Regions from separate parts of the Streptomyces sp. NBC_01268 genome, predicted to be linked through region 1. Evidence: riboswitches for the same ligand, from Rfam matches in the RefSeq annotation. Region 1 holds a riboswitch; the other holds the start of a gene.

What was found. A riboswitch is a leader RNA that binds a small molecule or an ion and turns the genes downstream of it on or off. The one in region 1 is predicted to bind ZMP and ZTP.
Region 2: it holds a riboswitch for ZMP and ZTP, as region 1 does, so the genes downstream of both, OG309_RS35025 (bifunctional 5,10-methylenetetrahydrofolate dehydrogenase/5,10-methenyltetrahydrofolate cyclohydrolase) here and glyA (serine hydroxymethyltransferase) in region 1, are expected to answer to the same signal.

What each region holds. Positions count from the first base shown of each region.
Region 1 covers NZ_CP108454.1:5,075,917-5,080,121, forward strand. The annotation lists gene OG309_RS22895 (glutathionylspermidine synthase family protein) at 1-149, shown strand, start outside; gene OG309_RS22900 (polysaccharide deacetylase family protein) at 146-862, opposite strand; gene rocD (ornithine--oxo-acid transaminase) at 1,090-2,298, opposite strand; ZMP/ZTP riboswitch at 2,408-2,498, shown strand; gene glyA (serine hydroxymethyltransferase) at 2,579-3,859, shown strand; gene OG309_RS22915 (glycosyltransferase family 2 protein) at 3,959-4,205, opposite strand, start outside.
Region 2 covers NZ_CP108454.1:7,838,427-7,842,631, reverse strand. The annotation lists gene OG309_RS35035 (SWF or SNF family helicase) at 1-471, shown strand, start outside; gene OG309_RS35030 (hypothetical protein) at 494-1,294, opposite strand; gene OG309_RS35025 (bifunctional 5,10-methylenetetrahydrofolate dehydrogenase/5,10-methenyltetrahydrofolate cyclohydrolase) at 1,708-2,562, opposite strand; ZMP/ZTP riboswitch at 2,591-2,696, opposite strand; gene OG309_RS35020 (GAF domain-containing protein) at 2,842-4,152, shown strand; gene exaC (acetaldehyde dehydrogenase ExaC) at 4,200-4,205, shown strand, end outside.

The sequences.
Region 1 (4,205 bases):
AGCTGGCCCCGCTGCCGGACTTCGACGGCAACCGGGTGGTGCTCGGCGCGTGGACGGTGGGCGACGAGTCGGCGGGCCTGGGCATCCGCGAATCCGCAGGCTTGATCACGGACGAGTACGCCCGCTTCATCCCCCACGTGATCCTCTAGGGCTCCCCGGGCGGGCCCCACTCGCCGACGTACTCCCTCAGCGGCGCGGGCTCCAGTCCGGCGGCGTCGGCGAGGTCCAGGGCCCGCCGGAGATCCTGCTCCAGGGTCTCGTTGAAGTGCAGCAGGATGATGTCGCCCGCCTTCAACCGCGGGGTGGGCGGCGTCCACTGGCCCCAGGTGGTCAGGTCGTACGTCCACGTCACGACGGCCTTGGCGCCGCAGGCGCGGGCGGTGGTCCGGGTGGTGGCGTCGTACACGCCGTACGGCGGACGCAGCAGCCGGGGCCCGTCCCCGAACTGGGCGAGGTGCTGGTCGCGCGCCCCGCAGACCTCGGCCTTCTGCCCGGCGGCGTCGAGGGTGGTGAGGTCGGGATGGTTGACGGTGTGGTTCTCGACCCGCGACCGCCCCTGGTCGAGCAGGGTGTGGAAGTAGCCGGAGTCGTACGAGTAGGCGCCCGGCAGCAGGAAGAGGGACGCGGGCACCCGCCGGTCGAGCAGCAGCTTCGCGGCGGCGGGATCGTGGTACCAGCCGTCGTCGATGGTGATGAAGACGACCGGGTCGCCGGTCTCCACGTGGGAGACGACCGGGACGGGCTCGGGCCAGGCCGCGAGCGGGGCGGCCTGGGCGGAGCCGCCCAGGCCGCCGAGCAGCGCGACGGGAACGAGCGCGGCGAGCGCACCGCGCAGGACGCGGCGCAGACGTGGTCTGGACATGGCGAAATCATTGGCCTAGACCAACTCGGGTGTCAATGGCCGGAGTTGCACCAAAGGGGGATCCGACGAAGACGGCGGGAGGGGGCCGGGGCCGGAGGAGGGTGTCCGGACGTGGCGGCGCCCGTAACGAGCGCAGCGAAGTGAAGGTCGCGGTCCGGACACCCCCACCCGGAGGCCCCGGCCCCCGGCTGACGGGGGGTGTTCGTCACCCGGCCACCCCGCCCCCCTCACCCCCCGGCCAGCACCTCCCGCAACTGCTGAAGCCCCCAGTCCAGGTCCTCCTTGCTGATCACCAGCGGCGGAGCGATCCGGATGGTCGACCCGTGGGTGTCCTTCACCAGCACCCCCCGCCCCATCAGCCGCTCGGAGATCTCCCGCCCCGTTCCTCGCGAGGCCACGATGTCGACACCCGCCCAGAGCCCGCGCCCGCGCACCGCCTCCACCGCGCCGCCGCCCACGAGCAGCCCGAGCTCCGCGTGGAGGTGCTCGCCGAGCTCCGTGGCCCGCTGCTGGTACTCGCCGGTCTCCAGCATGGCGATCACCTCAAGGCCCACGGCGCAGGCCAGCGGATTGCCGCCGAAGGTCGACCCGTGCTCGCCCGGCCGGAACACCCCGAGCACGTCCCGGTCGGCGACGACCGCCGAGACCGGCACCACACCGCCTCCGAGCGCCTTGCCCAGGATGTAGACGTCCGGCACGACCCCCTCGTGCTCGCACGCGAAGGTCCGCCCCGTCCGCCCGAGGCCGGACTGGATCTCGTCGGCCATGAACAGCACGTTCCGCCGGGCCGTCAGCTCCCGCACCCCGCGCAGGTAGCCGGCCGGCGGGACCAGCACCCCGGCCTCGCCCTGGATCGGCTCCAACAGCACCGCCACCGTGTTCTCGGTGACCGCCGCCTCCAGGGCGGTGAGGTCGCCGTACGGGACGATCTCGAACCCCGGCGTGTACGGACCGAAGTGGTCCCGCGCCTCGTGGTCCGTGGAGAAGCTGACGATCGTCGTGGTGCGGCCGTGGAAGTTGTTCGCCGCGACCACGATCTTCGCGTGCCCGTCCGGCACGCCCTTCACCTCGTACCCCCACTTCCGGGCCGTCTTCACGGCCGTCTCGACGGCCTCGGCGCCGGTGTTCATCGGCAGCACCGCGTCCTTGCCGCACAGCGCGGCCAGGCGCGTGCAGAACGCGCCGAACCGGTCGTGGTGGAAGGCGCGCGAGGTGAGCGTCAACCGGTCCAGCTGCGCCCGCGCGGCGTCCAGGAGGCGCGGGTTGCCGTGCCCGAAGTTGAGGGCCGAGTACCCGGCGAGCATGTCGAGGTAGCGGCGCCCCTCGACATCGGTCAGCCAGGCGCCTTCGGCGGAGGCGACGACCACGGGCAGGGGGTGGTAGTTGTGGGCGCTGTGCGCGTCCGCGGCAGCGATCTCGTCTTGCGTTCTCGACACGGGATCTCCGATCGTCCTGCGGCCAGGGGCGGGTGTGGCTCCCTTTTCTTATCGTCGCTCGCATGCCGGACGGGGAAACCTGCGCTGACGGCGCGCCCGCTAGGCTGCGAACACGCGTGGCGACTGGCGTACGGGGAAGCGACCCCGGGGGAGCCACGCGCGGCAGACCACACGAGGTGCCGCCCGCCTGGGCATCACGGGAACCGACCGGGTCCCGTGTGGCGCCGCGCGAGCGAGCCGTGGCGCTCCGGGACCGTCCACCCGAACCCGGAGCGACGCCATGACACCCACCGCCCAGCCCGCCGCGCACCACCCCGCCCTCACGGCCGCCGACCCCGACCTGGCCGCCCTCGTCGGCGCGGAGGAGCGCCTCCAGGCGGAGACCCTCCGCCTCATCCCGAGCGAGAACTACGTCTCCGCCGCCGTCCTGGAAGCCTCCGGCACGGTGCTGCAGAACAAGTACAGCGAGGGCTATCCGGGCCGCCGCTACTACGAGGGCCAGCAGAACATCGACCGGGTCGAGACCCTGGCCGTCGACCGGGCCAAGGCCCTGTTCGGGGTGGAGCACGCCAACGTGCAGCTGTATTCCGGCTCCCCGGCCAACCTCGCCGTGTACCTGGCGTTCGCGCGGCCGGGGGACACGGTGATGGGCATGGCCCTGCCGATGGGCGGCCACCTGACGCACGGCTGGGGCGTCTCGGCGACGGGCACCTGGTTCCGGGGCGTCCAGTACGGCGTACGCCACGAGGACGGGCTGATCGACTTCGACCAGGTGCGCGAGCTCGCGCTCAAGGAGCGCCCGAAGGTGATCTTCTGCGGCGGCACCGCGCTGCCCCGCACGATCGACTTCGCGGCCTTCGGCGAGATCGCGAGGGAGGCCGGCGCGGTACTCGTCGCCGACGTCGCCCACATCGCCGGCCTGATCGCGGGCGGCGCGCACCCGTCCCCGGTGCCGCACGTCGACGTGATCTCCACGACCACGCACAAGACCCTGCGCGGCCCGCGCGGCGCCATGCTGATGTCCCGCGAGGAGCACGCGCGGGCCCTCGACAAGGCGGTCTTCCCCGGCCTCCAGGGCGGCCCGCACAACCAGACCACCGCCGCGATCGCGGTGGCCCTGCGGGAGGCGGCCCAGCCCTCGTTCCGCACCTACGCGCACGCCGTCGTCGCCAACGCCAAGGCACTCGCCGAGGCGCTGCTGGCCCGGGGCTTCGACCTGGTCTCCGGCGGCACCGACAACCACCTGATCCTGATGGACCTCACCCCGAAGGAGGTCCCCGGCAAGACCGCCGCGAAGGCCCTGGACCGGGCGGGCATCGTCGTCAACTACAACACCGTCCCGTACGACACCCGGAAGCCCTTCGACCCCTCCGGCATCCGCATCGGCACCCCGTCCCTCACCTCGCGCGGTCTGGACGTCACGCACATGCCGCTGGTCGCGGAGTGGATCGAGCGGGCCGTCACCGCCGCCGGCAAGGGCGACGAGAACACCCTCGCGACCGTACGGGCCGAGGTCGCGGAGTTGATGGGCGCGTTCCCGGCACCGGGCCTGCCGGTCTAGCCAGGCGGCCTCGGTGCCGGCGGCCGTCGTGGGTCTCCGCGTCGCGGAATCTGCGAGGCGGCGCGCCATTCCCATCGGACATGGCGCGCCGGCTGCCCGTCAGATCACCGGAGGTCGACCCAGCCGGGTCATCCGCCAGACCGTCCGCCATTGCATGGGGCGGCGAGGCGGACACGGGACGCGGACGCCTTCGAAGAAACCCGCCCACCACAGCCTGAGCCCGTGCAACGGGGGCCTCTGCGCCACGGTGTACGCCGCCCACGAAGCGAGGTACAGCGGCACCAGGACAGCGGGAAGCCGGCGTTTGGCCAGCCACACGCGGTTCCGCCCCGTGTTCCGGTAGTAG
Region 2 (4,205 bases), 2.8 Mb from region 1:
GGGGACGCGGCGGCCCGGGCCCTGCGGATGCTCGCCGGTGCCCTCGACGACGCCCCGCTGTCGCCGTCCCAGGACGCGGTACGGCTCGCCGCGGGCGATCCCGTGCCGTGGATCGCGGCGCGACTCGCCGAGGGGTCCGGGCGCGGGCGGACCGAGCTCGATCTGGCCGTGCGGGCCTGGCGGTACGGCGGCGCGGCGGCGCTGGAGGTCCTGGAGGAGGAGCGGGTCCCGGCGCCCGAGGTGCTGGTGCGGGCGGGTGCGCAGCTCGCGGAGGCCTGGGAGGACGGCGAGCGGCCGGAGCTGCGGCCCGTCGGCGCCGCCCGCTGGACGGTCGCCGCGGCGGACGCCCAGCTGCGGCTCGGCGTGGACGGCCGCTGGTGGCCGTACCGCAAGGAGCGTGGCCGCTGGACCCCGGCGGGCCCGGCGGAGCAGGACCCGGCGGCGGCGCTCGCGGCCGTGGCGGCGCCCTGACCGGGGCCTCCGCCGGGCGGTGTCACTGCAGCGGCGCGGTCAGCTGCCGGCCCGAGCCGGAAGGGGCGGCGAGGCTGCAGACGGTGGTGTCGTCGCCGAGCAGGTAGCTGGTGCGGTACGGGTACTGGACGAAGGTCGTCCAGCGGGTGCCGAGCGGCTGGTCCGCGGCCTTGCGGCGGAGCAGCCCCCGGCACAGGACGGCGGCGGCGTCCCGTACGGCGCCGTCGTCGGCGTACCGGCCGGTGAGCCGCAGCCGGGCGACGACCTGGGCGTCGTGCGGCCTGCCGCAGGTGCGGCGGACGACGGTGCCGGGCGCGTCGCGGTCGATGTCGAAGCAGTCGCCGACGCGCAGCCGGTCGTACGGGGTGCCGGAGGGCGCCGCCGAGGGGCCCGGGGTGGACCGCGGGGGCGCGGTCGTCCCGCGGGTCGCCGTGGGGGCGGAACCCGCACCGGAACCGGAGCCGGTGGGTGACGAGGAGGCGGTGCGGGCCTGGCGGGGCTTCGCCGATCGGGTCGGCGCGGCCGTCCGCGTCGGCAGGGGCGAGGGGCTCTCGCCCTGCGCGGAGGGATGCTGGCCGGGCGTGTCGTACGGGGTGTCGGCACGCCCTCCGGCGGGTCCCGCGTCCGGCGGAGCCGCCGTGCCGGCCCCGGCGCGAGCGGAGCCGACGGCACGCGGCGCGCGGACGTCGTGGCCGTCGCGCGCGGTGAGGGCGACCGAGAGGAGCAGGACCGCGGCGAGCGCCGCGACGAGCAGAGCGCCGGCGCCCGGCCGTCGGGGATCCCGGGCGCCGCGGGACGGGGATGCCGTCGGCGGGTGGAGCATAGGGAACAGGTTCACCCGGCGTCGCCCATGTGGCGAGCGATATCCGCGACTTGGGCACCGCTCGTACAGAACCGTGACAATCCCGCTGCTGGGGCGAGACCCTGATCACGGCCCGAGGGACACGAAACGAACGGCGGGGACCGACGGTCCGGGGGCGGCGCCGACGGACACCTCTTCGCAAACCGGGACAGGCGCCAGGAAACGGCACCGGACGGGCGCGGGGCGCGGTACCCGACAGGCGCCGGACACGGCACCGGACGGGCGCCGGGCGCGGTACCCGACAGGCGCCGGACACGGCACCGGGCACGGCACCGGACGGGCGCGGGGCAGGGACCGGGGCCGGCCCCGGACACGCACCCGATCGCCCACCGGTACGGGCCCGCCGCGACGGCGCAGCCCCCGAACCGTGCGGATCAGAGCCCGAGCTGGCGCTCTGCCCCCTCGACGGTCTGGGCGAGCAGGACGGCGATGGTCATCGGGCCGACACCGCCGGGCACGGGGGTGATGAGGGAGGCGCGCTCGGCGGCGCTCTCGAAGTCGACGTCGCCGACGTTGCCCGGGTTGTAGCCGGCGTCGATCACGACGGCGCCCGGCTTGATGTCCTCGCCCTTGATGAAGTGGGGCTTGCCGACGGCGGCGACGAGGATGTCGGCCTCTCGGATGGCCGCGGAGAGGTCGGTGGTGCGGGAGTGGCAGTAGGTCACGGTGGCGTCGCGGCCGAGGAGCAGCAGACCGGCCGGCTTGCCGAGGATGGCGCTGCGGCCGACGACCACGGCCCGCTTGCCGCTGAGCTCGACGTCGTACGCGTCGAGCAGGCGCATGATGCCGCCGGGCGTGCAGGAGACGAAGCCGGGCAGGCCGAAGCCCATGGCGGCGAAGGAGGCCATGGTGACGCCGTCGACGTCCTTCTCCGGGGCGATGGCCTCGAAGGCGGCGCGCTCGTCGATGTGCGGGCCGACGGGGTGCTGGAGCAGGATGCCGTGGACCTCGGGGTCCTCGGAGAGGGCGGTGATCGCCGCGACGAGCTCTTCGGTGGTGGTGTCGGCGGGCAGTTCGACGTGCTTGGAGCGGATTCCGGCCTTCGCGCACCGGTTCTGCTTCATCTTGACGTACGTGACGGAGGCCGGGTCGGCGCCGACGAGGACGGTGGCCAGACAGGGGGTGACGCCGGTGCGGCGGGTGATCTCGGCGGCGCGGACGGCGGTCTCCTCGACCGTGCGGCGGGCGAGCGCGGTGCCGTCCATGAGGCGGGCGGTGCTGGTGGACATGGGCCACTCCTGGGCGTCGACGATGACCGGTGGATGCCCAGGCGCGCGACCGCGACACGGCCGCGCCGGTGAGCGCGTCCGCCGGACCGCTCCCCGGTGGTGATCCACCTCAAGCGCCAGTCACGGCCCGGCACCACTGTACGTGACGGTCCGCGTGACGGGTACCGGACAGGAGGCACAGGCGAGGCCGCGCGGACGCTTGTCGGCGCCTCCCGCGCGCACGACGATGGCGATGACGATGACGTCCACGAGGCCAACGGCCTCGCCGGGGAGGCCGAGTTGAGCGGTGCGGTGACGGGCGCGGCGGGTGCGGCCGGAGCGGCGGGTCCGGCCCCGGGAGGCACCGCTGCCGTACGCCGGGCGCACGAGGCGTTCACGGCCGGGGGCCCGCTCGGTTTCCCGCCGGTGCGGCCGCTGGTCGCCGATTCGTGGCGGCGCTCGGTACGGGCGCGGGTGAGCCCGGACGGCGCGGCGCGGGTCGAGCTCGACGAGGAGGAGCTGGCGGGGCACCGGGAGGAGCATCCGCTGGCGGCGGCGATGCCGGTGATCCGGGAGCTGATGGGGGCGTACGCGCGGGACGGCGAGCATCTGATCGCGGTCTGTGACGCGGCGGGGCGGATGCTGTGGGTGGAGGGACACCCGGAGACGCTCCGGAGTGCGCGCCGGATGAACTTCGTGCCGGGGGCGCGCTGGTCGGAGACGGCGGCGGGGACCAACGCGCCGGGGACCGCGCTCGCCGTGGACCGGCCGGTGCAGGTGTGCGCCGCGGAGCACTTCCAGCGCCCGGCGCAGGCGTGGACGTGTGCGGCGGCGCCGGTGCACGACCCGCGCAGCGGGCGGCTGCTGGGCGCGGTGGACATCACGGGCGGGGACGGTCTGGCGCATCCGCACAGCCTGGCGTTCGTGCAGGCGGTGGCGAGGGCGGCGGAGTCGCAGCTGGCGCTTCTCGCCCCGGCCCCGGCGCGGGCGCGGCCGCGTCTCGCGGCGCTGGGCAGGGACGAGGCGCTCTTGCAGGTGGCGGGGCGGCGGCTGCGGCTGACCCGCAGGCACAGCGAGATCCTGACGGTGCTGGCCCACCGGCCGGAGGGGGTGGGCGGCGACGAACTGCTGACGCTGCTCTACGAGGACGAGTCGGTGACCCCGGTGACGTTGCGGGCGGAGATGTCCCGGTTGCGGGGGCTGCTCGGTGCGGGGCTGCTGGCGTCGCGCCCGTACCGGCTGACCGGGGAGGTCGACGCGGACTTCCTGACGGTGGACCGGCGGCTCGCCTCGGGGGCGGTGGCGACGGCGCTCGGGGAGTACGCGGGGCCGCTGCTGCCGGGATCGCGGGCCCCGGGGGTGGTACGCCTCCGGGAGCGGCTGGCCGGCCGGCTGCGGGCGGCGCTGGTGGACCGGGCGGATCCGGGGCTGCTCGCGGACTGGGCGTACAGCGCGTGGGGAGAGGACGACGTGGTGGTGTGGCGGGCGCTGGCCGCCGCCGTACCGGCGGCGCAGGCTCCGGCCGTACGGGCGCGGCTGTCCGCGCTGGACGCCGAACTCTCGGCGGGCGCAACGGGGTTGCAACGTCGATCCGCGCAGACTCGCCGCTGAGCGCAGCCGGCCAGGGACGGCCGGCGCGGTACGAGGAGGTCCTGCCCATGACC